DNA from 2 places in the Stenotrophomonas sp. FBCC-B152 genome. Region 1 is predicted to be linked to the other one. Evidence: predicted binding sites of a transcription regulator. Region 1 holds the regulator's gene; the other holds the start of a gene.
What was found. Region 1 encodes FliA, which starts transcription of late flagellar genes. Its sites were predicted from a motif close to TAAAGTTTNNCNNNCNNNGGCCGATAA; they were not measured.
Positions count from the first base shown of each region.

Region 1 (3,595 bases):
GGCGGCGTGATCGCCCTGGTCGGCCCCACCGGTGCCGGCAAGACCACCACCATCGCCAAGCTCGCGTCGCGCTTCGCCGAAGCCCACGCCGCCCGCGACGTGGCCCTGGTCACCACCGATACCGCCCGCATCGGCGCCCGCGAGCAGCTGTACGGCTTCGGCCGCCAGCTTGGCATCGCCGTGCATGAAGCCAACAGCGGCAGCGACCTGGCCCAGCTGCTGGAGCGCCTGAAGGACTACAAGCTGGTGCTGATCGACACCGCCGGCCTGGGCCCGCGTGACCGCGCCCTGGCCGCCCAGCTGCAGTGGCTGCGCGCCGCGCCGCAGATCCGCACCCTGCTGGTGCTGCCGGCCAACACCAGCTTCGGCGACATGGACGAGGTGGTCCGCCGCTTCAGCGGCGCCAACCCGCAGGGCGTGGTGCTGAGCAAGCTGGACGAGACCGGCCGCTTCGGCACCGCCCTGTCGGTGGCCGTCGACCACCGCCTGCCGATCACCTGGGTCACCGATGGCCAGGACGTTCCCGAAGACCTGCACCGGGCCAGTGCTGCCAATCTTGTACTTCGCCTTGAAGATTTGCGCCGCGCGGCCGATATGCCCTGCAACCCGGAGTTGAACCATGCCGTCGCGTGAGTATGAAAACCTGACCAGGACCTTCCCGTTGTCGGCCACCCGCAGCCAGCCGCTGGGCCCGGTCCGCACCATCGCCGTCACCGGCGGCAAGGGCGGCGTGGGCAAGACCAACGTGTCGGCCAACCTGGCCGTGGCGCTGGCCGACATGGGCAAGCGCACGCTGCTGCTGGATGCCGACCTGGGCCTGGCCAACATCGATGTGATCCTGGGCCTGCAGCCCAAGCTGACCCTGGCCGACCTGGTCGCCGGGCGCTGCACGCTGGATGAAGTGATCCTGGAAGGCCCCGGCGGCGTGCTGGTGGTGCCGGCCGCGTCCGGCCGCCGCCACATGGCCGAACTGCAGCCGGCCGAACACGTGGGCCTGGTCAACGTGTTCTCCGAACTGGAACGCGACCTGGACTTCATGGTGGTCGACACCGCCGCCGGCATCACCGACGGCGTGCTCACCTTCTGCCAGGCCGCCCAGGACACCGTGGTGGTGGTCTGCGACGAGCCGGCCTCGATCACCGACGCCTATGCCCTGATCAAGGTGCTCTCGCGCGAACGTGGCGTGGACCGCATCCAGGTGGTGGCCAACATGGTGCGCGACCCCAACGAAGGCCGCGTGCTGTATGAAAAGCTGAGCCGGGTCTGCGACAAGTTCCTGGCCGATGTCTCGCTGAACTACCTGGGCTGCGTGCCGCAGGACGACTGGCTGCGCCTGTCGGTGCAGCGCCAGCAGCCGGTGGTGAAGGCCTACCCGTCCAGCCCGTCGGCGCAGGCGATCGCCGAGATCGCCCGCCGCACCGCGCGCTGGCAGGCCCCGACCGAGCCGCGCGGCGGCGTTGAATTCTTCCTGGAACGCATCCTCAAGCAACGCGGGGTGACCGCATGAAAGGCGCCGCACAATACAAAGAGGTGCAGCGCGCCGCAGCCAACGAGTGCATTGCCCAGCACTCGGACCTGGTCCGGCGCATCGCCCACCACCTGGCCGCACGCCTGCCGGCCAGCGTTGAAGTCGACGACCTGATCCAGGCCGGCATGATGGGCCTGATCGAGGCCTCGCGCAGCTACGACGCCGACCAGGGCGCCTCGTTCGAAACCTATGCTTCGATCCGCATCCGCGGCTCGATGATCGACGAGATCCGCCGGGGCGACTGGGTGCCGCGTTCGGTGCACCGCCGTGCCCGTGACGCCGCCTCTACCATCCGCCGGCTGGAGCAGAGCACCGGCCGTGCCGCCAGCGCCACCGAAGTGGCCGCCGCGATGGACATGCCGCTGCCCGATTACCTGCGCCTGATGGAAGACGCCGCGCGTGGCCAGGTGCTGAGCCTGGAATCGCGGATCGAAGACCAGGGCGAGCTGGATACCGTCGCCCAGGGCGGCCCGACCCCGCAGCAGGTGCTGGAGCGCGGTGAGTTCGGCCGCGAACTGGGCAATGCGATCGGCCTGCTGCCCGAACGCGAACAGCTGGTGCTGTCGCTGTACTACGAGCAGGAACTGAACCTGAAAGAGATCGGCGCGGTGCTCGGCGTCAGCGAGTCGCGCGTCTGCCAGATCCATGGCCAGGCAGTGCTGCGCCTGCGTGGCCGACTGAAGATCTTCGAGGCGGCCGACGCCGGCCTCGAGAACACTTGATACCGAGGAAAGTGCTTTGAACAAGAACATGCGTATCCTGATCGTCGACGACTTCTCGACCATGCGTCGTATCGTCAAGAACCTGCTGGGCGATCTGGGCTTCACCAATACGGCCGAAGCCGAGGACGGGCATGCCGCGCTGGCCCTGCTGCAGAGCCAGCCGTTCGATTTCGTGGTCACCGACTGGAACATGCCGGTCATGACCGGTATCGACCTGCTCAAGGCGATCCGCGCCGACGCCAAGCTCAAGACCCTGCCTGTGCTGATGGTCACCGCAGAAGCCAAGCGTGAGCAGATCATCGAAGCCGCCCAGTCCGGCGTGAACGGCTACATCATCAAGCCGTTCACGGCTGCGACCCTGGAAGAGAAGCTCGGCAAGATCTTCGAGCGCCTGGCGGCCAGCGCCTGATGGAAACCCTTCGCGACAAATCGGCGCTGGTGCAGCGCCTGCAGGATGCCCTGGCCGCGCTGGAAAGCGGTGACGAAGCCGGTTGGCGCCGGGAAATCGACGCCCTGGCCGCGCTGCGCACCCAGCCGATGATGGCCGGGCTGAACCGGCTCGCCCGCGAGCTGGGCCAGGCGCTGGGCGAACTGCCCACCCTGCCCAGCGAAGCCGGCGAGCTGGACGATGCCTGCGCGCGCCTGGACCACGTGGTGGCGATGACCGAACAGGCCACCCACCGCACCCTGGACCTGGCCGAGGAATGCCGCGCGCTCACCGAGCAGCTGCGCGCCAACGGGCTGAGCCCGGACCAGGACCAGCAGCTGGACCGCATCCGCCACAACCTCACCGAGATCGCGCTCACCCAGAGCTACCAGGATCTCACCGGGCAGATCATCCGCCGCGTGGTGGGCATCGTGCGCCGCGTGCACGAAGGCTTCGGCGCGCTCGGCCTGCCGCCGCCGGACGACAGCACCCACAAGCGCGACAACGGCCTGGCCGGTCCGGCCGTGAGCGGCCTGGACCGCCATCAGGTGTCGCAGGTGGACGCCGACGACCTGCTTTCCGATTTGGGGCTTTGAAACCATGAGTGCTGTTCCAGACGACATTGCTGCAGACTTCATCCTCGAGGCCCAGGAGATCCTGGATCGCCTCGGCGAACAGCTGGTGTCGCTGGAGCAGTCGCCCCAGGACAGCGACCAGCTCAACGCGGTGTTCCGCGGGTTCCACACGCTCAAGGGCGGTGCCGGCTTCCTGGGCATCCAGGCCATGGTCGAGCTGTGCCACGCCGCCGAAGAAACCCTGGGCATGGCCCGTTCGGGCCAGGCCGTGCTGCAGGCCCACCACTTCGACGCCGGCCAGCAATCGCTGGATTACCTGCAGTCCATGCTCGATTCGGTGGCC
Region 1 covers NZ_CP101442.1:1,498,785-1,502,379, reverse strand. The annotation lists gene NMB40_RS07185 (AAA family ATPase) at 1-633, shown strand, start outside; gene NMB40_RS07180 (MinD/ParA family ATP-binding protein) at 620-1,507, shown strand; gene NMB40_RS07175 (RNA polymerase sigma factor FliA) at 1,504-2,250, shown strand; gene cheY (chemotaxis response regulator CheY) at 2,267-2,659, shown strand; gene NMB40_RS07165 (protein phosphatase CheZ) at 2,659-3,273, shown strand; gene NMB40_RS07160 (chemotaxis protein CheA) at 3,278-3,595, shown strand, end outside.

Region 2 (3,595 bases), 1.9 Mb from region 1:
CGACAACGGCGCCGGCATTCCGCTGGACCTGATCAACAAGGTATTCGAACCGTTCTTCACCACCAAGCCGCAGGGCGAAGGCACCGGTCTGGGCCTGTCGATGACCTACGGCTTCGCGCGCCAGTCCGGCGGCAGCGCCCGTATTGCCAGTGAGCAGGGGGAAGGTGCCGAGATCGAACTGCTGTTGCCCGAGGGCCAGCAACAGGTCGAACTGGAGTCAGCGTCCACGGCGCAGGTGCAGGTGCAGCGCGGCCATGCCGAACGCATCCTGCTGGTGGACGACACCGATTCGGTACGGATGATGGTGCGCGAAATGCTGGTCGAGGTCGGCTACCAGGTCGTGGAAGCAACCAACGCGCAGCAGGCGCTGCTGGAGCTGCATTCAGCGCGTGCCGTGGACCTGTTGTTGTCCGACGTCGGCCTGCCCGGCATGAACGGTCGCGACCTGGCCGATGCCGCGCGCGCGTTGCGCCCGACCTTGCCGGTGCTGTTCATCACCGGCTATACGGAAAGTGCCGCCGTGCGAAACGAGTTCCTGGGCGAGGGCATGTCGCTGCTGCCCAAACCGTTCAGCGTGCACGAGTTGCTGCACAGCGTTGGCGCGATGTTCGGCCCTCGTCAGTAACCACCCACCGGTTCGGTTTCAAACCGTTCGCCGAAGCCGGTGATATGCGGGCGCGCCCGGGCAATGGCCTGCTGTACGCCCGGCAGCGCCAGCGAGGCGTGGTGGAGTTCAGCGGTGTCCCAGACTTCAGTGATCCAGATTGCGTCGGCATTGGCGGGATCCTTTGCCACCACGTAGCTCCGGCACCCCGGCATGGCCTGGGTGCCCTCCAGCAGCATCGCGATGACCGCGTCGCGCTCGCCGGGAGCGATGTTCATCTTTCCGATCAGACCGTACATGGATGCCTTCCCGCTGCTCGATGGAGGGTCGATGGTATCCTGCGCGCCGTTCTGCCGCCTGGCCCCCCATGCCTGTCTCCTATTCCCCGCGCCAGCAGTGGCTTGGCAATATCCGTGGCGACCTGCTTTCGGGCACCGTGGTCGCCTTGGCGCTCATTCCTGAAGCCATTGCCTTCTCGATCATTGCCGGCGTGGACCCCAAGGTGGGCCTGTATGCGTCGTTCTGCATCGCCGTGGTCACCGCCATCGCAGGCGGCCGGCCGGGCATGATCTCGGCGGCCACCGGCGCGATGGCGCTGGTGATGGTGGACCTGGTGAAGGACCACGGCCTGCAGTACCTGCTCGCCGCGACGATCCTGGCCGGCGTGCTGCAGATCATCGCCGGCGCACTGAAGCTGGGCGCGCTGATGCGGTTCGTGTCGCGTTCGGTGATCACCGGCTTCGTCAACGCACTGGCCATCCTCATTTTCCTGGCGCAGATGCCCGAGTTGATCGGGCGCTCGTGGCAGGTGTGGGCGGTGTGTGCGGCGGGGCTGGCCATCATCTACCTGTTGCCGCGGTTGACCCGTGCGGTGCCGTCACCGCTGGTGGCCATCGTGGTGCTGACCGCGCTGTCGATCGGGCTGCACTGGGAGGTGCGTACCGTGGGCGACATGGGCGCACTGCCCGACAGCCTGCCCACGTTCCTGTTCCCGGATGTGCCGATGACGTGGGACACGCTGGCGCTGCTGCTGCCGGTCTCGGCAACCCTCGCGGTGGTGGGCCTGCTGGAGTCGATGATGACCGCGCAGATCGTCGAGGACATGACCGACACCCCGAGCCAGCGCAACCGCGAATGCGCCGGCCAGGGCCTGGCCAACATCACCGCCGGCCTGTTCGGCGGCATGGGCGGCTGCGCGATGATCGGGCAGTCGGTCATCAATGTGTCTTCCGGCGGACGTGGCCGGTTGTCCTGCCTGGTGGCAGGCGTGCTGCTGTTGCTGCTGGTGGTGTACGGGCACGAGTGGGTGCGGCAGATCCCCATGGCCGCGTTGGTGGCGGTGATGATCATGGTCAGCATCGGGACCTTCCACTGGCGTTCCTTTGCCGAGTTCCGCGTGCACCCCATGAGCTCCTCGGTGGTGATGGTGGCCACCGTGGTGGTGACCGTGGCTACCCACGACCTGGCCAAGGGCGTTCTGACCGGGGTGCTGCTGTCGGCGCTGTTCTTCGCACGCAAGGTGGGTCGGCTGCTGGTCGTCACCGACCACACCGATGCCAACGGGGTGCGCACCTACACGGCCACCGGGCAGGTGTTCTTCGCTTCGGCGGGGCAGTTCGGCGAGAGCTTTGATTTCCAGCAGGTGCCGGCGCGGGTGCTGATCGACCTCAGCCAGGCCCACTTCTGGGACCTGAGTGCGGTTGGCGCACTGGACAGGGTCACCCGCAAACTGCGCGGGCATGGGGCGCAGGTCGAGGTGATCGGACTCAACACCGCCAGCCAGACGTTGGTTGAGCGGCTGGGTGGCCGTCCGCCTCACTGAACCCGGTCAGGATTCAGCGCTCAACATCTCCAGCACAGGGCCGTTACCAGCGTATGACCCGACCTGCATGTGCGTTGCACCGTGCAGGACGGGCCGCAATGGACTGCGTGACGTAGTAGCGGTGCCCACGGGCGCGCGCTGTTCTGTACTCCTGCCTGGAACACCCCCATGTCCACGTCCCGCTCGTCCGCTTCCAAGCGCCCCGGCAGCATCGCCAACCGGCTGATGCTGGGTACCGCGCTGATTGCCATGCTCTGCTTCGGGGTGACCGCCGCCCTCAGTTACCGCGAAGCCAGCCAGGCGCTGCTCGAATCCTCGCGGCGGACCATGGAAAGCCAGGCCGAGGCCGAATCGCGCCGGGTCGGTGCCGACCTGGCGGCCGCGTTTTCCACCAGCCAGGCACTGGCCGACAGCCTGGTGGTGCAGCACCGCGCCAGCGGCCTGTCACGCGCGACCGCCGCACAGGTGCTGCAGCAGCAGCTGCAGTCGCACCCGGAATGGGTGGGCATGGGCACGCTGTGGGAACCGCAGGCCTTCGATGGCAGGGACGCCGACTTCGTCGATGCCGAGGCCCACGACGCCACCGGTCGCTTCATGAGCTATTGGGCCTGGCAGGACGGCGCGCCGGTGCAGGACGTACTCAAGGGCTATGACGTCCCCGGCGATGGCGACTGGTACCTGCGCCCGCGTGAGCTCAAGCGGCAGGCCGTGAGCGAGCCGTACCGTTATGAGATCGGCGGCAAGCAGGTGCTGATGACCACGCTGTCGACCCCGGTGCTCGACAACGGCCAGTTCCTGGGCGCGGTGACCGTGGACGTCGGCCTGGCTGCACTGCAGGAGCGTCTGGCGGCGTTGCGCCCGATGGAGCAGGGCCACGTCGAACTGATTTCGCCCGGCGGCATCGTGCTGGCCGCGCAGGATGCCAAGCAGATCGGCCAGCGCCGCGACGATGCCGTCACTGCGCAGGTCCTTGCAGCCGTGGCTCGTGACCAGCGTTTCGAGGCGTTCACCCCGGATGCGGCAGGCAACGTGAAGGCGTATGTGCCGCTGCGCATCGGTGGCAGCGAAGAGCGGTTCGCGCTGGGCGTGATCGTGCCGTATGCGCTGATCACCGAACAGGCGCGCTCGCTGCTGTGGATCATCCTCGGCGTTGGCCTGGGCGCGGCGCT
Region 2 covers NZ_CP101442.1:3,387,500-3,391,094, reverse strand. The annotation lists gene NMB40_RS15545 (response regulator) at 1-625, shown strand, start outside; gene NMB40_RS15540 (putative quinol monooxygenase) at 619-903, opposite strand; gene NMB40_RS15535 (SulP family inorganic anion transporter) at 972-2,426, shown strand; gene NMB40_RS15530 (methyl-accepting chemotaxis protein) at 2,595-3,595, shown strand, end outside.
Region 2: a site for FliA is predicted at 2,447-2,473, ahead of NMB40_RS15530 (methyl-accepting chemotaxis protein). Genes of this name have one in related genera too.